Regions from separate parts of the Halobacillus sp. ABH2_015 genome, predicted to be linked through region 3. Evidence: riboswitches for the same ligand, from Rfam matches in the RefSeq annotation. Region 3 holds a riboswitch; each other region holds the start of a gene.

Region 1 (7,052 bases), 650 kb from region 3:
GATTTTATCTCCCTGATAATCCAGGTAGGACTGAATTTCATAAGTGTCTCCTCCATTGGACCGGTCAAACCTTTTTTCAAAAAGAGCAGGGCTTCTGTAAGTCACCATGCCGGTCATCCGCGCAATTTCAAACCCCTGCAGGGACTCATTCGTCGTGTAGTTCCCGTCTTGGAAAAAAGGATCGTTTTTAATGGCTTTCGCCCCGATATGATTGAAGGCGATGCCGTAATCACTTAAGTAGGGGGTGGCAGCCATAATCAGCAGCTTCTCCATAAAGTCAGGGTAGAGGAGCCCCCACTCATACGCCTGCATACCTCCAAGCGATCCTCCCGCAACAGCTTTGACCTGATGAATGCCCATCTTTTTTAAAGCCTCATACTGGGCACGGACCATATCCCGGATGGTCACTTTAGGGAAATGCTGACGGAATGGTCTGCCTGTATCCGGATTCATACTGGCGGGACCTGTAGACCCGTGACAACCTCCCAGAACATTGAAAGTAATCACTTGGAACAGGGAGGTGTCGATTGGCTCCCCCTCCCCGATTAATCCTGCCCACCAGCCGGGCTGCTCTTCCGTACCCACAGCTGCCTGGTTCCCGGTTAAAGCGTGGCAGACGACAATGACGGGAGCATGAGACGGGCCGGTGCGTTCGTAAGCCAGTTCGACAGATTCCAGCCGTCCGCCGGATTCGAAATGGAAGGGTCCCAGTTCAATCGTTTCCAAAGCTGCTGTCTGGCTGGCGGGGTTTTTTAAAGACATGCTTTCATTCTCCTTTCTGGCCATTATACAGTGACGAGTGTTTGAGATAAGTGGTGTCCTGAGCGGATCGAAACGATCGTCTCGTAAAGGCTCGCACCGGATAGGATTTGTTCATTTTTCAGGGAAGAAGCAGTTTTGGACCAGATGACCGATGGATTCGCCGACTGGGCCAGATCCGTTTGGTTTTCTCCAAGGGTTTCAAAGTAAAGAATATCGAAAGCTGGATCGTTCTGTTCCAGAATGTCTTCCACCTTTGAAAAAGTAGTCACATCAAAACCGAACCGCTCCAACTTGGAGGCTTCCTCCTGCAGGCCTCCCGGCTGATCAGGAATGACGCCGATCGTTTTCCGGCGGATGTTCCCATTGGACCGGTCGAGAGAGGAACGGAGAACGGTCTCCGCTGGATGAGGCTGTTCCTTATAAGGGCGGCTGTATCCATTGGCCTTTTCTATGGCTTGATCCAAGTCCTGTATAAGATCAGTCACAGATTCCAGACCAACCGACAAGCGGACAAGTTCTTCGGAAACACCGGACTTTTTCAAGTTCTCCTCATTCAACTGCTGATGGGTGGTGGATGCCGGATGGATGATCAATGATTTCGCATCACCCACATTAGCTACGTGGGACCAGAGTGTGGAGTGATCGATCAATTTACGACCGGCTTCGCGTCCCCCTTTGATTCCGAAGACAACCATGGATCCGGCTCCGCCTTTCAAATACTTTCGGGCAAGGTCATGAGTAGGGTGATCCTGCAGTCCAGGGTAATTCACCCAATCCACCCCTTCATGATTCTGCAGGTATGCAGCAATCTCATAGGCCTGTTCTGCATGCTTTTCGATTCTCAGGTGAAGCGTTTCAAGTCCCTGCAGGAGCAGGAAGGCGTTCTGGGGGCTCAGGCAGGCGCCGATATCTCTCAAAATCTGAACACGGAGCTTAACCGCATAGCCGGCAGGTCCAGCATCAATACCGAAGCGGATGCCGTTGTAGCTTTCATCAGGCTCAGTAAAACCCGGGAATTTTTCGTGATTCCAGTCAAAACGCCCGCTGTCTACGACAATACCGCCGATAGCTGTACCATGGCCCCCGATCCACTTCGTTGCGGAGTGGACAACGATATCGGCTCCCCAGGCGATCGGTTTGCATACATAAGGGGTGGCGAAGGTGTTGTCGACAATCAAGGGAATGTGATGGGCGTGGGCAATATCCGCTACCGCTTCAAAGTCCAGCACATTCAGGCTTGGGTTCCCGATGGTTTCAGCAAAAATCGCTTTCGTTTCAGGTGTAACAGCTTCCTCAAAGGCATTAGGATCGTTCCCATCTACGAAAACAACGTTCACACCATAGCGGGGAAGGGTGTGGACGAATAAGTTATACGTACCTCCGTACAAGTTGGAGGAAGTGAGGATGGTATCTCCGGCTCCGGCAACGTTCAGGACGGCCATCGTGATTGCCGCCATCCCGGAAGCTGTAGCGACAGCAGCGGCACCGTCTTCCAGAAGGGCAACACGCTGCTCAAATACATCGACCGTCGGGTTTGTGATTCTGGAATAGATGTTCCCTGGTTCGGCCAGGGCGAATAGGTTCTGGGCATGATCGGTATCATTAAATACATATGACGTTGTCTGATAGATGGGAACAGCACGCGATCCTGTTGCTGGATCAGCTTCCTGTCCACCGTGAAGCAGCTGTGTTTCATCACCGTATACATGATTTGAATTGGTCATTGTTTCATTCCTCCTTATGATTTCCAGGACATCCTGATCCTCGGTGTAGAGGGAAAAAGAAAAACCCTCTTCTGTAAGTAAGAAGAGGGCTTTTATGTATGCTTACCTCCCCTTATCTTTCAGATCATCTGATCTGTAGGATGTAGCACCTTTTCAAGTTTTCCTTGAAGGTTGCCGGGCGTCTCAGGGCCTAGTCCCTCTGCCGCTCACGATAAGAGTTTTCAATATTTAATTTATCTGACTTGTTTGAAATTATAAAGGGGTCCAGCTCTCTTGTCAATTCCCAGCTTGAAACAAGGGTGTTTAAATCTATAATAGGGCGGGAATGGATAATTAAGTCTATGTTGAAGGAGATGTTTTCATGAAGGAATATAGTGTAGTACCAAATAAAGATGTAACCGGATGGTTCGTAAAAATTGAGGACGTAGCTCCGACAGATTTATTTGATGAGCGTGATACAGCTGTAGAAAAAGCGGAAGAAATCGCGAAACAGAACAAACCGAGCCGCTTGTACATCCTTGACCAGAATCACGAAGTTGAAGAAGAGCGTACCTTTTAAAAAATCCCCGTCCAGGGGATTTTTTTATGGCTTCCTATGCTTGTTTTCCTGTGGCTGTAGTTTTTTTGCGTGAAACCGATTATGATGGGACACAGGTTGAGAAAGAAAGGAAGGACCGGAATGAATCATACATATGACGTGATCATTACAGGAGCCCGGGCAGCTGGGGCAAGTCTGGCTGTCCTGCTCGGGAAAATGGGGAAGCGTGTCCTGTTGATCGATAAAGCCGCGTTTCCGAGTGACACACTGTCTACTCACTTTATGTCCCATACCCGCTTCCTTGAGGAACTGGGCATCCTTCATAAACTGGAGAAGACCGGTTTGAGAAAAGTGAGCCGGATGCGGACGTATATCGGCCAAAGTTTTATAGAAGGACCGAGAGCGGATTATACGATTATACCTAAACGAGATGTCCTGGACCCTCTTCTGATCGAGCAGGCCGAGGCGTTGAGTTCCGTCACTTTTATGCCGCGTACGTCAGCAAGAGGTTTGATCAGGGAGGACGGGCGCGTTGCCGGGCTTCACCTTGAAACAGAAGGGGAAGCGTGGGAGGCCTGTGCAGCGTGGGTGGCCGGAGCGGATGGAAAGAACTCGAACATCGCTGCCTGGACGGAAGCAGAGAAGTATCGGGAAACGAAGCCTCTCCGTCCGGTCTTATACGGTTATTACACAGGCGTGGAGCCGTTAAGCGAACCTGTAACGGAGATTTTCCTGCATGAAGGACGAATCGGCTTTGTATTTCCAATGGAGGAAAACCGGGATTGTCTCGGTATTGAAATCCACCCTGGGGAATTTACGGACATGATGAAAGCGCCGCAGGATACATTTGAACAAACGTTTAATCAATTTTACGGAATGAAGAAAAGGATGGAAGGGGCAGTTCTGCAGGGAAAGATTATCGGAACCCCCGGAATGCCGAACTTTTTCAGGAATGCTTATGGAGAGGGCTGGGTCCTCCTTGGAGATGCTGGTCACAGTAAAGATCCAAGTACGGGGCTTGGAATCAATGATGCGTTTCTACAGTCCTTTCTGCTGGCCGATGCTTTTCAGCAGATGGATGAAGGGGTGGATTGGAAAACAGCCCTGGATCGTTTTCAGAGTCGAAGGGATGAACAGCTGCTGCCGGGATTTCAGCTGACATTGGATTATATTCAATCGCTCCGGAAGTGGACAGACAACGAAATGGCATTGTTTCAAACCATCGCCGCCAACCCTATGGCGTGGAATAAGCTGATGCCTCATATGGGACGGCATTTGAAAGAAGACACCAAGGATTTCCCTCTTTTTTATCAATCGGTGGAAGGGGAAGCTTCCTCCTTCGGTTTCAGGAAGGATTAACTTCCTTTGAAGGCGAAATGGTTAAGAGAGGTGATGAGAAGATGGAATGGTCGAAAACATCAGCTTTCGAAAAGCTGCAGGAAATTTATACAGATAAAGTGATGCAGGACGAAAAAAGAAGAATCTTCCAAATGGTGTACCGCCATCTGCATGGCCATCTTGACGATCTTGCTGTGGAAACAGGTCTGACAGAAAAAGCTGAAAAACAATTGAAGTTTTTTAAAGAATACACGTTTATGCCGGGCGATAATCTTTTTCAGTCGATGCGCTGGGTCTTTTTGGTCGCCCGTGGAGAAAAACCGAGGGAAGCAGAAGAAACGAGGGATCACTTGAACCGGATTTACCGTTCGTTGTATCAGCCGGCCGGCTTGAAGAATCCGGCCATTCCTGAGACTTTCTGGGAAACGCCTCTCGGTGTCGCCTGTTTGGTGGCAGAAGAAGGAGTCGAGGCGGTTTATCCGATTCTTGATGAAGTTCTTGAAGTCGAAAAAATATAGGATGAATGGGGTTTTCTGCAAAGGAAGCCCAAGAGAAGGGGAGGGTCAAGGATGGAACATTATGAAGTGACGATTATCGGTGCAGGCCTTGCAGGAATAACAGCCGCGCGCCGTTTGATGAAGCAGGGACGTACAAATATCATGCTTGTCGATAAAGGGAAAAGTGTCGGGGGACGCCTCGCCACCCGCCGGATTGCGGGCGGCAGAGCGGACCACGGGGCCCAGTTTTTCACGGTCCGTACAGAAGAACTTGAAGAAGAAGTCCAGCACTGGGTGGAGGCCGGATGGGTAAAGGAATGGTTCGGTGACGACCACCCGCGGTACACGGCTGTAGACGGAATGAATGCTTTTGCCAAGCAGCTTGCTGAGGGTATCCCCACTTTATTGGAAACAAAGATCGAGAAATTATTAGAAAATGACGGGGGATACAGGGTCTACAGTGCAGACGGTTCTGAATGGCAGACGGACAGTCTGTATTTGACGATGCCTGTGCCCCAGGTTCTGGAGCTCTTCAGAAACAGTACCATGAGCATGCCTGAACCTGTGAGAAAACAATTGAAAGGGATCCTGTTTGAGCCAACGTATGTGGGATTGTTTGAATTCAACAAGCCTACAGAACTTCCTGAGCACGGCCATTTGGATCAAGACCTTCCTGAAGGTGTGGAACGGATTGTCGATCATAGTAAAAAAGGAATTTCCGAAGATGTGATCGTCAGTGTCTACATGACAGCAGACTGGTCCAGAAAATACTACGGTGAAGATTATGTCATGTCTCTGGTGAAAGAAAAGGCGGAGAACTATCTTCCATGGGACGACCTGGAGTCGGAGCAGTTGAAGCGGTGGAGGTATGCCCAGGCGAAGAAAGTTGTGAAGGAGTCCTGTCTTGATGTGAATGGAGACGGCAGACTCATCCTCGGAGGAGACGCGTTCCTCCGCCCGAATGATACAGCCGGCCGGACCCGTTTTGAAAGTGCCTATTTGTCAGGGAAAGATGCTGCTGCCCATCTGCGCTGGTAGAAAAAGTTCGTCCTATCCAGTTAGAGTTGTCCGCATGTCATGTTGAGGGGGGCACGTTCCGCTTATCGGTGGATGCCTGTCGCGGGCACGGCCTCCGCTGACTTGGTCAAGAAAACCATTGGACCAAGTGGGTCTTCGGCTCGCGGGCTCGTCCGCGGAAAGGGAAGGGGCTTCCGCTCCGGGCGGCAGGAAAGAAAAAAGCTTGTAAAGAAACAGAAGCTCCTCTACAAGGTGAAAGGTGTTCTCTCTAAGAGAACACCTTTTTATGTGACTTTCGGTTCGTATTTCTTCATGCGCTTCATGCGGGCCATCGTATAGACGGCAAGTCCTGCCCAGATGAATGTAAAGGCGACGCCATGCACCGATGTGAATGGTTCGTCGTAGAGGAATACACCGATGAACAGCATAATCGTTGGCGCGAAATACTGTAAAAAACCCACCATGGAAAGCGGAATCCGTTTGGCCCCCGCTGAGAATAAAAGTAACGGTACAGCGGTCACGACTCCGGCGCCGAAGACAAGGAGTGCTGTGAGCAATCCCCATTCTACGGATGCCCCCTGCCCGCTTAGCTGCTGGAGCAGGAAGAAAAGCGCAGCTGGTGTAACGATGAACGTTTCAATGGTCAACCCAAACATGGCGTTCAACGGCACCAGTTTTTTAAGCAGGCCGTATGTTCCGAAGCTGAAGGCCAAGAGCAGGGCAAGCCAGGGGACGGAGCCGAACTTTAGTGTCATATAAAGGACGCCTGTTCCAGCGAGAGCGAAAGCGAGCCACTGGGCTTTCGAGAAGCGTTCCTGAAGGAAAATCATGCCGAGCAGAATGCTGACCAGCGGATTAATGTAATAGCCGAGGCTGGCTTCAACCACGTGGTTGGTATTGACAGCAAGTATGTAGGTCACCCAGTTGATACTGATGGTCACAGATGCCAGTGTCATTCCGATCATCTGCCGCTTATTCTTTAAAATCCGTCGGCATTCTTTGAAAAACGCCTGCTGTTTTTGAAGAACCAAAATGATCAGCGTCATAAAAACAAACGACCAGACGATGCGGTGGGCAAGAATCTCAAAGGCGGAAATTTCCTGAATCCATTTCCAGTAAATCGGAAGAATGCCCCATAGAATATAAGCTCCGGATGTATAGATGATTCCTAGTTTT
Region 2 (7,052 bases), 560 kb from region 3:
TTCCCGGATGGCAGATCTGAGCGGCTGCGAAAACTTTGAAGACGTCAAGCGCACGCTTCGTCAATACATAGAGCAGCAGGAAGACGAACAAGACGGAGTGATTATTGGGTTTGGCTATGACCACACGATATTGGATGAGGGACACCACCCTGCCAAGGATATCCTGAACGAGATCACAGATCGACCTCTCTTTGTTTTTCACGCTTCCGCTCACATGGGTTGTGCTAACGACGCTCTTCTGCAAATGGCAGGCGTTGATTCCGAAACGGAGGAAGTCGAAGGTGGAACCATTGGCCGGATGGCAGAAAGTATGGAACCAAACGGATATTTTGAGGAAACAAGTCTTTCATTGATTCAACCGTATCTGCAACAAGGGATGGAAATGGATGCTTTGAAGATGGTGGAAGAAGGACAGAACGTTTATATACAGAATGGGATAACAACTGTGCAGGATGGAGCCGCCTCTCAGCAGTTCGTCGAGTTGTGTAAAGCCTTAGCTGAAGAGGACCGACTGCTTATTGATGTCGTATCCTACCCTCTTATGGACACCAATCCGAATGAGATCTTTGCATCCAACCCTCTTTATGCGAAGCAATACCATAAACGCTTGAAGCTTGGTGGATACAAAATGTTCTTAGATGGCTCTCCGCAGGGGAAAACAGCCTGGCTTACGGAACCTTATGAAGGAGAGGAAACGTATAGAGGCAGTGCCTGGTACAGCGATGAGCAGGTGAAGCAGTTTACAAAACAGGCGGTTCAAGACAATGTTCAATTGTTAACTCACTGCAATGGAGATGCAGCAGCCGATCAGCTGCTGAGAAGCTATAAAGCTTCTGTAGAAGAAACGGAAGATCCGGAGAAAGATGTGCTCAGACCGGTCATGATTCACTGCCAGACCGTCCGTGATGATCAGCTGGATGAAATGAAGAAGATTGGAATGATCCCTTCTATGTTTGTTGATCATACGTATTACTGGGGAGATGTCCACTTGAAAAACCTCGGTGAAGAGCGGGGAAACCGGATCAGTCCGGCTAAATCAGCCATAAAAAAAGGTCTTCCTGTCAATTTCCATCAGGACGCTCCTGTTATCAAGCCGAATATGCTTCAAACGATCTGGAGTGCTGTGAATAGAAGAACGAGAACAGGAGTAACGATTGGAGCAGAACAGCGTACGACCGTGTATGAAGCTCTTCAAGCCGTTACGATTCATGCCGCCTATCAATATGGAGAAGAAGAGACAAAAGGAAGCCTTCATGCAGGGAAGCTAGCTGATTTGGTCATCCTTGATCAGAGCCCGTTCCAAGTAGACCCCATGCAGATCAAAGAAATACAAGTAGAAGAAACAATTAAGGAAGGGCGCACCTTATACAAAAGGGAAGAAAACCAGGGGAATCCAAATGCATTGTGAGCCTTGCCGTTTTCGTTTTAATAAAGCCGCCTGTCCAAGTAGGACAGGCGGTTTTTTTGCTTAGGCTTTCGTTTTATACGATGTTATATGATCCTGCAGCGTGTCATCGCTGCCGAATAGGAAGTGTTTCTTCATATCTGGAGAATACGTGGAGTTTACAGCTGTGCGTCCGACAGTTTCGACTACTTCACGAAGCATAGCCGGAGACGCTCCACAGCAGAGTCCCAGGTAGTTCACACCTATACCGTGAGCTTCCTTAGCCCATTCCGCCAGTTCATAGCGGTTCGTATAGAGCGGGTCGAGAGATGTTGGGAACGTTGTTTCCGTTGGAAGCGTGCAGGCACAGCCACCGTCCGGCAGGTTGAAGAAAGTAGGATGCTCCTCCGTTGTCCGGTAAGGGATTGGAAGGGCCCCAACATAACCGTCCACGGTTTTACGGATTTTCTCAACGTACTGCTGCATCGTTGCCGGACCGCGGAAACAGTTCATTCCTACAACGAGCGCCCCTTTTTCTTCTAATAAGCGGCAGGCCTCTTCGACTTCATAGCCATCCCGCAAGACGTTCTCCCCCATCAGACCGAATGTGATGACAGCAGGGAGGTCCTGCTTTTGAATTTCTTCAAGAGCAATCAGAGCTTCTTCATAGTAGTAGAAGGTTTCACCATTCACGAAATCTACACCTTCCTCTTTACACCAGCCGATCATCTCTGCAAACATGCTCCTTGTTTTCTCAACAGCTTCAGGATCATCCGGATTGAACAGGTTGGTATTGGAAACGTTCCCAGCCACAAGAGCTTCTTCCTCTGGATGCTCTTGAGCCACCTCTTTAGCCAGACGAATTGCCTGACGGTTGAGCGGTTCCAGTAATTCTTCTTTTCCAATAATTCTCATTTTTTCGCGGTGACCGTTATACGTGAATGCTAACACAACGTCGGAGCCCGCAAGCATATAGTCTCGATAAGTCTGTTTGAGTGCCTCCGGGTTATCCAGCGCTACTTCCGGTACGAAGGATCCAGCTTGTAAATAGCCGCGGCGCTCCAATTCAAACAAGTAACCTTCTCCACAAATGACGGGTCCATCCTGTAACCTCTGCTCTAATGATCGTTTCATTTCACAACAACCTTTCCATTTGGTATTGAATAAATATATTAGAAAGCTCATCCTTCTAAAGGAATATGCTGACTCACAGATTCTGATGGAGCTCTTTTTAACAGAAGAAGTGGTGTATATTTCCATTAAAAAAAGACCTCCTTTGATAAGGGGCCTTCCATTTTTCTAGGACTCCTTATCTTCAAGGCAGTAAAGCTGCCTTCTGGATTTAGCACCGTGCCAATGGCTGGTTGCTGAGGTATCAAAGGGCCAGTCCCTACACCTCTCTGGATAAGTTCGTATGTAATTTTTAAAGCAGCTGATCCGTTTGATCAACGCTTATCCTTTCGCTTGCGTTATACATTACAGGAAAATATAGTGAGAATCAATAGAATTTTCGGAAAAAATCCACCGGTATTTAAAAAACGAAGAGAAGAAGGATGCGCCGTTACGACGATAATGGGAAAATGAACGTAGATTTATAGGTGGAGGGGGTCTCTTCATTATGAAACTTTATACAAGGCATTTCGTAGTCCATTATAGAAGGCTTGTGTTCTGTCTTAACCGGAATGGTTTTTCTGTCTTAGGGATTGTGCCGGGAAGTGCGTAAAAAATGGAGGGAACGTTTATGTCTATGCTTTAGATACCTTGGCAGACTGGAAACTTGGCTAAATAACCGCTGAGTTGAACTCGGGGCACTACTTTAAAAGAAGACGGGAAGATGTTTCACTTCAGGTGGCAGGGGCAGGAAAAGAAACAATTACGACAAAAGGAGGGATGAGGATTACACCTGATATAACAACGGATGAGATCCTCCTTTCCCCTTCGACCGTTTTGCTGCTGCCCGGAGCAGATACGTGGAACTGATGTATCCATCAACCCATCATACATAAAGCAGCAAAGCTTCTGGACTGTGGGACGACGTTTGCTGCCATTTGTGGGGCCACACCGATGCTTGCTGAAGCCGGTTTGTTGAACATTCGTTTCCATAACAGCAACAGTCTTGAATATCTTTATATGGTCCGTCCGAACTATGATGGGGAGGCGTATTACAAGGACATAAAGGCCGTAGCGGATCAGAACCTTATAACAGCCAGCTCTGCAGGAGCCCTTTTATTTGCGAATCTTATACTTAAGCACTTGGACGTTTTTTCGGAAAGAACCCTGGAAGCGTGGTATACGTACTTCAACACAGGTGATCCCCGGTACTTTTACATATTGATGGAAACCTTAGAGAAATAGATTCAATAGAAGATGAAAGTGATGTCTCAAGGTGGGAGAGGAGGAGAGCATGTACAAAGCAATCCATTTTCTATTCATCATTCTTATCTTTATTGTGTATCATGTCGTATCATTCGGAGATACTCCCGCTCCTTTTGGGGTAGGCGTCAAAGAGTTGGGAGATCAGACAACGAGGGTCGAAGAATATAATTGGAGAGGAAGCACCGTTCATCAAACTGTTATAAGCTGGAAGTCGCTGGAGGACAAGCCGGAAGAACTGACGTATCTCTGGGTGAATGAAAAACAATTAAGACAAATGTATGCGGCCTTCCTTTCTTATGTCCTGCTATTGTTCTATTTCCCTCTATCTAAACTTATAAGATTGAAATCCAGCATCAAAGAGAAGGATACGAGTCTGAATCCTTTTTGGAAGGGAGTTTTATTTATACTGGGTACAGGCGTCTACACAGCCGTATTGATCACCGGCATTGTGCAATACCAAGAGCTGTTGGATGAAACCACTCGCTTACTAGCTGAACTGGAGCCACTAATGCATCAGGATGAGTGAAGACATTTCAGATTACATCACGAAAAAAAAGGGAGCACGATAAAAGTGGCTCCCTTTTCTTTGTTCAATGAGAGGGTCGATCTATACGTTTACTCTGTCACCCTGGTGACCTTGCTGATCTGCATAGGTTCCTCCTGCAGCGGAAGGCCTTTTTCGACACTCCCTACATCACATAGTGGAATGAAACTGGTTGTCCCAGGTACAAGTAGATCATCGATTTCAAGAACATAGTCTTCCAGTCCTCGATACCTGCCGACAAAAATGCCTGCTCCTTCTTCTACGAAGAAAGTGATGCCAATCGTATCTCCGCAGCGGAAACGGCTGGAGATGACATTAGCTAGTCCAGTAACACAGCAGCTGCAGGTGATTACATCCACATCGGGATGAGAATCCTTTTTACACGGTTTATGATCCATACCATACACCTCCTGAATATCAAGATAGTACATTCTATGACAGGATATGAACTATGGTATAGATGAATATCACAGTCGCTGAAAAGATAGAGAAGCAGATGGGTTTTCTATTATTTTTACTAAGGCAGCCGGAATAATACAGACCGAATTATACATGTAGGTAAAGCATTCCCCATTCGATGATGAAACGTAAACCTCGTTCTTTGCTGAAGTTACCCATGGTCGAAGTTCATTTCGTTTTCAATTCGGCTTTTGTTGATGAATCGTATAAGGCCATAACCCCCTCAGAATCCACACCTCCAAAAAATCATCGATTTCGTTCAGGAACAGTGCCTGTCATCAGGTTCAGGAAAGAGGATGATTTCCATAGAGGGGATCGGTTGGGATCTAGGATAGGAGGTATAAGAAAGAAAGACTTTTCAAAGGAAATGATTGAAAAGTCTTTCTTTTTTCATAAGCGTTTAAAACTCTTTTTTCAGCGGGAATCGGGGGAAAAGGTTATTCATGAATTGAAGTTTAAAAACAGCGGGGTGATGGGATAATGAGTCCGGAACAAATAGGTTTTGCGCTATTATACATTGGTGTATTTCTTATCATCGGGAAGATTATCAGAGTAAAAGTGAAAATATTTCAGGATCTCTTTTTGCCGGCATCGATTATCGGCGGCTTTATAGCTTTATTATTAGGTCCGCAGGTGCTTGGGAAAATTGCAGCCCAATTTGTATCAGAAGGGCATTTCTTAACGAACGGCATTATGACAGATACGATTATCCAGGTTTGGTCAGCCCTTCCAGGGTTAATGATTAACGTAGTATTTGCTTCTCTCTTCTTGGGAGCGGCTATGCCTAAATTGAAAGACGTGTGGACCTACGGCGGCCCTCAGCTTGCCTTTGGCTGGGCCGTCGGGTGGGGACAGTATGTCATCGGCTTGTTAGTCGTACTGCTGATTTTAACACCCTTTTTCGATATTCCAGCGATGGCCGGTGCTCTTATTGAAGTGGCTTTTGAAGGAGGACACGGTACAGCGGCGGGAATGGCAAGTACATTTGAAGAGCTAGGTTTTTCAGAAGCCTTCGATTTAGCGATCGGCCTGGCCACTGTGGGTGTTTTATCAGGGGTCATCTTTGGTATTATCTTGATTAACTGGGCGGTCCGGAACAACAAGACCGAGGTCATCAAGGATGTTGATGGATTTTCTGAACTGCGGAAGAGTGGCATTATGGAATATCAGAATCGTGAACCTGCCGGGAAAATGACTCTCCGTCCTGAATCCATCGAGCCGTTATCCTTTCACCTCTCCATCATTATGATCGCCATTCTGATTGGCTGGGGTATTTTACAGGGACTGATCGGACTTGAAAGCATCACGATTGCCAATTGGACAGGATCAAGCTTCATGACATATATTCCATTGTTTCCGGTTGCTATGTTCGGCGGCATTATCATTCAGATTTTCTTTAACAAAAATGATAAATACAACTTGATTGATCGGAGAATGGTGAACCGCATCCAGGGGCTGGCTCTGGACTTGTTAATTATCTCAGCCATCGCAACGGTTTCCCTGGAAGTGATCGGGGACTATCTTGTGCCTTTCTTAATTTTGGCTGTGGCCGGGATTTCATGGAACCTCTTCAGCTTTATTTTCCTTGCTCCCAAGATCATTCCAAATTACTGGTTTGAACGAGGGATCGGAGATTTTGGTCAATCCATGGGGGTGACGGCCACGGGCCTTCTATTGATGCGCATCGTCGATCCGGACAACGAGTCCCCGGCATTTGAAGCTTTCGGCTATAAGCAGCTCGTTTATGAACCATTTTTAGGAGGTGGCCTCGTCACCGCACTTTCTGTCCCATTCATTGCCGGGGTCGGTCCGTGGGCCGGACTTATTCTCGCTTTATGCATGACGGCCCTGGGTATATTGGTCGGCATTTTCCATTTTGGGAAACAAAAAAATCAAGAGTAGACAAGGAAGCTGCTTAAACGCAGCTTCTTTTTTTCGTCAAGAACGTTTGGTTTGTTCTAAAATAAGGAATCATTTATTAAATTTTGAAACTGGATGCCCCTGGTGTTCGTAGAGTCAGGAAAGAACGAGAGGTGGGGGTTGTTTCATGATCAAAAAGGTTTCCATTGTCTTTGCTGTTCTTTTTTTTACTGCAGGATGCACATCTTCCCAGTCTTCTTTAGACCATGAAGAAAATACCACAACGAAAGATGATGTATCGAAAGTGCTCACGCAGCTGTTCACAGGACCGGGAGAAGAGGTTAAGGAGTTGTATGAAGAAGGCAGTTATGAAAAGGTTCATGCCTATTATACGGAGCAGTTCGCACCCTATTTAACGGAGGATTATAT
Region 3 (7,052 bases):
CCGGTTAAGAAATTTTTCAACACCAGTGGGAAGAAGTATCGGGAGTTAAACCTGAAGGAAAAGCTGAAAGATGCAGATGAAGAAGAAATGCTGCGCCTGCTCGCTTCAGACGGGATGCTCATCAAACGGCCCATCGTCACTGATGGAACAAATGTCACTGTTGGTTTCAAAGCCGATGAATTTGAAAACGTCTGGGGCCGATGAGCAGAACATTGGAAATAAAAGCAGAAGGCTTTTATGTTTATAACTGTCATTAAACAAAAACAAGAACTGTGGAGGTAATCGAATATGAGCTTACCAAAAGATCTACGTTATTCTCAGGAACACGAATGGGTGAAAGAAGAAGGAGAAAAAGTCAGAGTCGGAATCACGGATTTTGCTCAATCTGAACTTGGCGACATCGTTTTTGTTGAGCTTCCTGAAGTGGGAGAAGAACTAAAAACAGACGAGCCTTTCGGAAGTGTGGAATCTGTAAAAACCGTTTCCGAATTATATGCACCGATCAGCGGTAAAGTTGTAGAAGTGAATGAAGATTTGGAAGACAGCCCTGAGTTTGTGAATGAGTCTCCTTATGATAAAGCCTGGATGGTTGTTGTTGAACCAAGCGATTCTTCAGAAGTTGAGCAGCTGATGTCTTCTGAAGAATATGAAGCGATGATTGATGAAGATTAATCAAAACAAGTAAGCCCGTTGTACAGGCAGGACTGATGATTCCTTGTCTGACATGATCGTGCTTGATCTTAATCATGTTCAGACCATGCCATATGGCATGGTCTGTTTCTATATAGTAGGTGATGAAGATGGATGGAGAACGGATTTTGATTGTTGAAGGGATTACAGATAAGAAGAAATTGAACAAAGTACTGGATGAGAAAATCGAAATCATCTGTACCCATGGGACGCTCGGTATTGAGCGAATGGAAGAAATGATCTTTGAACATAACCTGGATGAACGATCGGTCTATATCCTTGTGGATGAAGATGATTCCGGTTTTAAACTACGGAAGATGCTGACAGAGGAACTTCCGCACGCAGAGCATATTTATATTGATAAAGCCTTTAGAGAAGTGGCGGCTACTCCCGAGCCGGAACTCGCCCGTGCCCTGTTAAGCCGTCATTTCAGCGTGAAGTCGATGTATTTAATTTAGGAGGAAGCTTTGCAGAATTTAATACAAAATGAGGCAGCCTGGGTGCTGTCCTCGGATGAAAAAACGATGACATTTATTCACAGCCCTTTTTGCGGGACGTGCCACCTTGCCCGCAAGATGCTGATAACTTTGGAAGAGATGTATAAAAAAACACTATTCTCGGAAATGAACGCCTCTCTGCATCCTGCATTGATGGAACAATATCGAGTGGAAAGTGTTCCATGCCTCTTGATTACCCATAAAGGAGAAGTTCTTGAAAAGGTCTATGCTTTTCAATCCGTCCCACACATGTATGAAAAGATCATTCCCTATCTATAACCCGCCTTTATTCCCCGGGAAATGACAAGATAAAAACGGTAAAAAACCCGTCCTGCATAGGCAGGGCGGGTTTTATTCATCGGCCGTATGACCAGTGATAAGCGGGTGGTAGGCCTTCCGCTGTTTTGATGATTAAACAATTTCCCCCAGGGACTGGACGATATCGAGAAAGGAAGCTTTATCACCGAACGATTCGTGGACCCTGCCTTCCTGATCTATGATAATAGTGGAAGGGACGCCCTTGCAGCCGAACGTATCGTATAAGCTTCGCCAATCATCAATCAAGGTAGGCTGGTTAAGAAATTTTTCAGCATATTCCTTTCCGGCATCAGGGCTGCGTTCACGACCGGGAACGTTAATCGTAACCAGCTCCACTTTTTCTTTGTCCATCGTTTCAAAGAGCTGCTCTTTTTTAGGTAAGTCTCTCCCGCAGTCAGGACACCAGGATGCCCAGAAAGTCAGGACGATCACCTTTCCGAAATGGTCGCTCAGACGATAGGTGGAGGGCTGATTTATATAAGAAAGCTCAAATTGAGGAGCACGTTCCTTCATGATTTCATCTCCTTACTGTAAAAATATACCTGATTATTATCTTTGACGTCCGTATAGACTCCATGCTAACATAACATATAATTTCACAGCGACATCATAACTTATCCAGAGTGGTGGAGGGACTGGCCCTTTGAAACCCGGCAACCGGCAAAAGCACGGTGCTAAATCCTGCGGAGCGTAAAGCTTTGATAGATGAGATCCACTAAAGTCTCTTCTATTTTAGGAGAGACTTTTTTGCATATCCAGATGTTCTTCTTTTCTGAAAAGTAGCTCATTTATGTTGACACGCTGGTGGCAGAGTGCTAAAATCCACTTTGTAGTTATGAAATGAATTAAAGCAGTAATAATTTAATAAGCTAAAATCTCTTATCCAGAGTGGCGGAGGGACTGGCCCTACGATGCCCGGCAACCAGCAGGTGTAACCGACCTGTCAAGGTGCCAAATCCTGCAGAGCATAACAGCTCTGACAGATGAGAGAACAGAAGATACATTGTTATTGAAACGCCATTCTGTTCTCGAACAGAATGGCGTTTTTTGAATGGGAGGGAACACATCATGATTACAATCAAGGATCTTTCTAAAGTTTTTCAAACGAAGGATCGGGAAGTGAAAGCTGTTGATGGCTTAAGCCTTACAATAAATAAAGGGGAAATCTACGGTGTCATTGGTTATAGTGGAGCGGGTAAAAGTACTTTTATCCGGCTGTTGAACCGACTGGAGGATCCAACAGAGGGCAGCATCCACGTCGGTGATCAGGATTTAACGGGCCTCAGTAAGAATAAACTGCGTATCGCCCGCCAGGATATCGGAATGATTTTTCAGCACTTCAACCTGCTTTGGTCCAGAACGGTTTATGATAACATCGCTTTTCCGTTGGAAATTGCCGGTGTACCAAAGGAAGAACGGAGCAAAAGAGTGAACGAACTGATCGATCTGGTCGGTTTATCCGGCAGAGGAAACTCCTACCCATCCCAGTTGAGTGGTGGACAGAAACAGCGTGTAGGAATTGCCAGGGCGCTGGCCAACAACCCGAAAGTCCTCCTTTGTGATGAAGCGACATCCGCTCTGGATCCGGAAACGACAGACTCCATATTGGATCTTCTTGTAGACATCAATGAAAAACTCGGACTGACCATAGTTTTGATTACTCACGAAATGCATGTCATTCGTAAGATCTGTCATCAGGTGGCAGTCATGGAGCAGGGGAAAATCGTTGAAAAGGGAGATGTTCTGGACGTATTTCTTCATCCAGATCAGCCAGTGACGAAGAAATTCGTCGATCAGGTGATGGGTGATCAGGAAAAAGAGCACTCTCTGAAATTGATCAAAGATAAGTACCAGTCCGGAAAAATTGTCCGGCTGCATTTTGTAGGAGAGAGTACCAACCAAGCGCTGATCAGTGAGGTCTCCAGGAAGTTCGTCCTGGATGTGAATATTCTTCACGGGAAGATCACGCAGACGCAAAAAGGAGCTTACGGAACGATGTTTGTTCAGTTTGAAGGAGACGATGAGGAAGCAGCCCGGGCAATCGAATATATACGCTCGACTTCTGTGGAAGTGGAGGTGAACCCGGATGCTTAATGGATTACTGCCAAACGTACGCATGGAAGACATGATTACAGCAACAAATGAAACGTTGTATATGACTCTGATTTCCGTAGCCGGCACATTTATCCTCGGGATTCTGCTCGGCCTGCTGCTTTATTTATCTGGTCCGGGAGGGCTCTGGCAGAACAAAGTGGTCAATGCAGTGACAGCTTCTGTCGTAAACATTTTCCGTGCCATTCCTTTTATTATATTGATCCTGCTTCTGTTCCCGTTTACAGACTTCTTGATTGGAACGATCCGCGGTCCGAACGCAGCCCTTCCGGCGTTAATTATCGGAGGAGCTCCGTTTTACGCGAGACTTGTTGAGATTGCATTGAAGGAAGTGGAAAAAGGTGTCGTAGAGGCAGCGAAGGCGATGGGGGCTAAATCATCAACGATCATCTTCAAAGTCCTGCTGCCTGAATCCATGCCTGCCCTTATTTCAGGAATTACGGTGACCGCCATTGCACTGATTGGTTATACCGCCGTGGCGGGTGCGATTGGTGCCGGTGGTCTTGGAGACTTTGCTTATTTCTACGGTTTCCAGCGTAGTAATTTTGATGTGGTCTTCATTTGCACGGTGCTTATCATTATTATTGTGTTTATTTTCCAATTCATCGGTGATTATGCTTCCCGTAAATTGGACAAAAGATAAAAAACAAAAGGGAGAGATTATTCATGAAAAAAATCTGGACAACAGCGGTTGCGCTGTTATTCGTTCTTGTTCTTGCCGCCTGCGGTTCTTCTGAGGAAGATTCCTCCAGCGGTGAAGGAAATACGGAAATTACAGTAGGAGCAACAAGTGTTCCTCACGCTGAAGTTCTTGAAGAAGCAAAGCCGCTTCTTGAAGAAGAAGGGATCACGTTAAATATCGAGGAATACCAGGATTACATCCTTCCAAACCAGGATTTGGCCGAAGGACGTATTGATGCAAACTATTTCCAGACGATTCCTTATATGGAACTTCAAGAGCAGGATAATGATGATTACGATTTTGCCAATCTCGGCGGGATTCACATTGAGCCGATCGGTGTGTACTCCCAAAAGTATGACAACCTTGAAGACGTAGAAGAAGGTACCGAGTTCGTCATGAGCCGTTCTGTATCCACCCACGGCCGTGTATTGACACTTCTTGAAAAAGAAGGGTTGATCAAACTGGATGAGAGTGTAGAAAAAGTGGATGCCACGGTCAATGATATTGTCGAGAACCCTAAAAACCTTCAGTTTGATACCGGCGTGGACGCAGCCGGCCTTCCTGAAGTGTACAACAAAGAGGAAGAAGTCCTTGTAGCGATTAACACGAACTACGCGATTGAAGCGGACCTTGTACCAAAAGATGATGCGATCATCCTTGAAGGGACAAACTCCCCTTATGTGAACGTCATCGCTGCTCAAAGCAAAGACGAGGACAACGAGGCACTGAACACGCTAGTGGAAGTCCTTCGTTCTGAAGACATTCAAACTTTTATTGAAGAGGAATACGAAGGAGCAGTTATCCCTGTTTCCGACGATTCTGAATAACGGATAAAATAAGTGACTGCGGTTTATACTAACCGCAGTCACTTATTATTTATGGGAGGTTTTAACATGCAGGATCAGAATATGACGTGGACGCAGACATATTTACATGATTATAAAGAAGGAATGGGTGTCTTTGCGGAACACATGCCTGAAGTCGCCCACCAGTTCAGTCAATTTTCCCAGGAATGTTTTAAAGCCGGAGAGCTTTCACAAAAAGACAAGCAGCTGATGGCTCTCGGAATCAGTATCGTGGCCCAGGATGAATACTGTATGATCTACCACACCAAAGGCTGTGTCGATCAGGGAGCTTCGGAAAGAGAGATCATGGAAGCTTGTGGAGTCGCCGCAGCTTTTGGAGGCGGAGCAGCTCTCAGTCAAGCTGTTACCCTTGTCCAGGACGCCTACAGTGATTTAACGAACAACGTTAACTAATTGAATTATTAGAAAATTAAAGAAAAACAAATGTATTAAATGGAAATGCAATTATTAAACGCTTACATCGGTCCGCGGGTCCGCATATGAATGAAAATGCGGTTTCAGAAGATTTTATACAGGGTAAAGGTTTGTGGTAACCTAAATTGTGTAAATAATCTGAAAGGGTTGATTCGTTATTAATGACCATCTGCAGTTGAATTTCACCGCTGAAATGGAAAAGGCAATGCATCAGGCTCACAATACGAGTTATGCGGAGTACAGCCGTAGACTGGACACTCGGCTGGAAGTAGAACAAAAGCGTCAGCGTGAATTCGAACAAACTCAGAAAATGCATGCCCAGGTGGACCGTCAATTGCATAGATAATGTTTAGGAACGAATCAATCAGGTGGCTTTAGTCACCTGATTTTTTCATGTTATACTAATGTAGGAAAGTGAGAATGAACATGTATCAATGTCCAGGTTTCCCTCTCCTTTTACCAGTGGGAAAAAGTTGATTACAAATAAAAAATGATTTAAGATTATAATGAGAATAAATTGAGAATGAATGTTTGTTTTCAGTCTGACTGGACATTCGATAATAATAGATACTGGAGGTATACATTATGGCAGGATCAACATTAGAAATTAAAGATCTTCACGTAGAGATTGAAGGTCAGGAAATCCTTAAAGGTGTAAACTTAACAATCAACGGCGGTGAATTCCACGCAGTTATGGGACCAAACGGAACAGGTAAGTCCACGTTGTCCTCTGCAATCATGGGTCATCCGAAGTATGAAGTAACCAAAGGTGAAATCATCCTTGATGGTGAAAACGTACTGGAGATGGAAGTAGACGAGCGTGCGAAAGCCGGCTTGTTCCTGGCCATGCAGTACCCGAGTGAAATCAGCGGTGTAACCAACTCCGACTTCCTGCGTTCTTCCATTAACGCTCACCGTGAAGAAGGTGATGAAATCTCTCTTATGAAATTCATTAAAGAGATGGACAACACGATGGATACACTTGAAATGGATAAGAACATGGCTCAGCGTTACTTGAACGAAGGTTTCTCCGGTGGTGAGAAAAAACGTAACGAAATTCTGCAGCTGATGATGATTCAACCGGCGATTGCCATCCTGGATGAGATTGATTCCGGCCTGGATATTGATGCTCTTAAAGTCGTTTCCAAAGGGATCAACGAAATGCGCAACGACTCCTTCGGCTGCCTGATCATCACTCACTACCAGCGTCTATTGAACTACATCACTCCTGATAAAGTACACGTGATGATGCAGGGTCGTATTGTGAAGTCCGGTGGTCCGGAGCTTTCCCAGCGCCTTGAAGAAGAAGGATACGACTGGATCAAGCAGGAGCTTGGCATCGAAGACGAAACGGTCAACGCGTAATAAGATAGGAGGGTAACCATGACAGTAGAAGTCACACTACCATACGACAAAGAGTATGTTACAAACTTTTCCCAGGGTCTTCAGGAACCTGAATGGATGAAGAACCTT

The links. A riboswitch is a leader RNA that binds a small molecule or an ion and turns the genes downstream of it on or off. The one in region 3 is predicted to bind S-adenosylmethionine.
Region 1: linked by a shared signal. The riboswitch ahead of ACXAD6_RS16715 (O-acetylhomoserine aminocarboxypropyltransferase/cysteine synthase family protein) and the one ahead of ACXAD6_RS13615 (methionine ABC transporter ATP-binding protein) in region 3 are both predicted to bind S-adenosylmethionine.
Region 2: linked by a shared signal. The riboswitch ahead of ACXAD6_RS10725 (homocysteine S-methyltransferase family protein) and the one ahead of ACXAD6_RS13615 (methionine ABC transporter ATP-binding protein) in region 3 are both predicted to bind S-adenosylmethionine.

Annotation. Positions count from the first base shown of each region.
Region 1 is NZ_JBSWUG010000002.1:3,212,323-3,219,374, reverse strand. It holds gene metX (homoserine O-acetyltransferase MetX) at 1-762, opposite strand, end outside; gene ACXAD6_RS16715 (O-acetylhomoserine aminocarboxypropyltransferase/cysteine synthase family protein) at 786-2,486, opposite strand; SAM riboswitch class I at 2,596-2,704, opposite strand; gene ACXAD6_RS16710 (DUF2188 domain-containing protein) at 2,848-3,045, shown strand; gene ACXAD6_RS16705 (FAD-dependent monooxygenase) at 3,166-4,383, shown strand; gene ACXAD6_RS16700 (hypothetical protein) at 4,425-4,880, shown strand; gene ACXAD6_RS16695 (NAD(P)/FAD-dependent oxidoreductase) at 4,932-5,897, shown strand; gene rarD (EamA family transporter RarD) at 6,161-7,052, opposite strand, start outside.
Region 2 is NZ_JBSWUG010000002.1:2,006,478-2,013,529, reverse strand. It holds gene ACXAD6_RS10730 (amidohydrolase) at 1-1,408, shown strand, start outside; gene ACXAD6_RS10725 (homocysteine S-methyltransferase family protein) at 1,469-2,518, opposite strand; SAM riboswitch class I at 2,691-2,795, opposite strand; gene ACXAD6_RS10720 (DJ-1/PfpI family protein) at 3,368-3,739, shown strand; gene ACXAD6_RS10715 (hypothetical protein) at 3,789-4,286, shown strand; gene ACXAD6_RS10710 (hypothetical protein) at 4,376-4,702, opposite strand; gene ACXAD6_RS10705 (hypothetical protein) at 4,882-5,244, shown strand; gene ACXAD6_RS10700 (sodium/glutamate symporter) at 5,244-6,665, shown strand; gene ACXAD6_RS10695 (hypothetical protein) at 6,811-7,052, shown strand, end outside.
Region 3 is NZ_JBSWUG010000002.1:2,564,367-2,571,418, reverse strand. It holds gene ACXAD6_RS13640 (arsenate reductase family protein) at 1-204, shown strand, start outside; gene gcvH (glycine cleavage system protein GcvH) at 289-672, shown strand; gene ACXAD6_RS13630 (toprim domain-containing protein) at 801-1,148, shown strand; gene ACXAD6_RS13625 (thioredoxin family protein) at 1,158-1,466, shown strand; gene ACXAD6_RS13620 (TlpA family protein disulfide reductase) at 1,599-2,018, opposite strand; SAM riboswitch class I at 2,117-2,217, shown strand; SAM riboswitch class I at 2,382-2,495, shown strand; gene ACXAD6_RS13615 (methionine ABC transporter ATP-binding protein) at 2,574-3,599, shown strand; gene ACXAD6_RS13610 (methionine ABC transporter permease) at 3,592-4,260, shown strand; gene ACXAD6_RS13605 (MetQ/NlpA family ABC transporter substrate-binding protein) at 4,284-5,126, shown strand; gene ACXAD6_RS13600 (carboxymuconolactone decarboxylase family protein) at 5,193-5,558, shown strand; gene ACXAD6_RS13595 (YuzK family famiily protein) at 5,773-5,925, shown strand; gene sufC (Fe-S cluster assembly ATPase SufC) at 6,165-6,944, shown strand; gene sufD (Fe-S cluster assembly protein SufD) at 6,963-7,052, shown strand, end outside.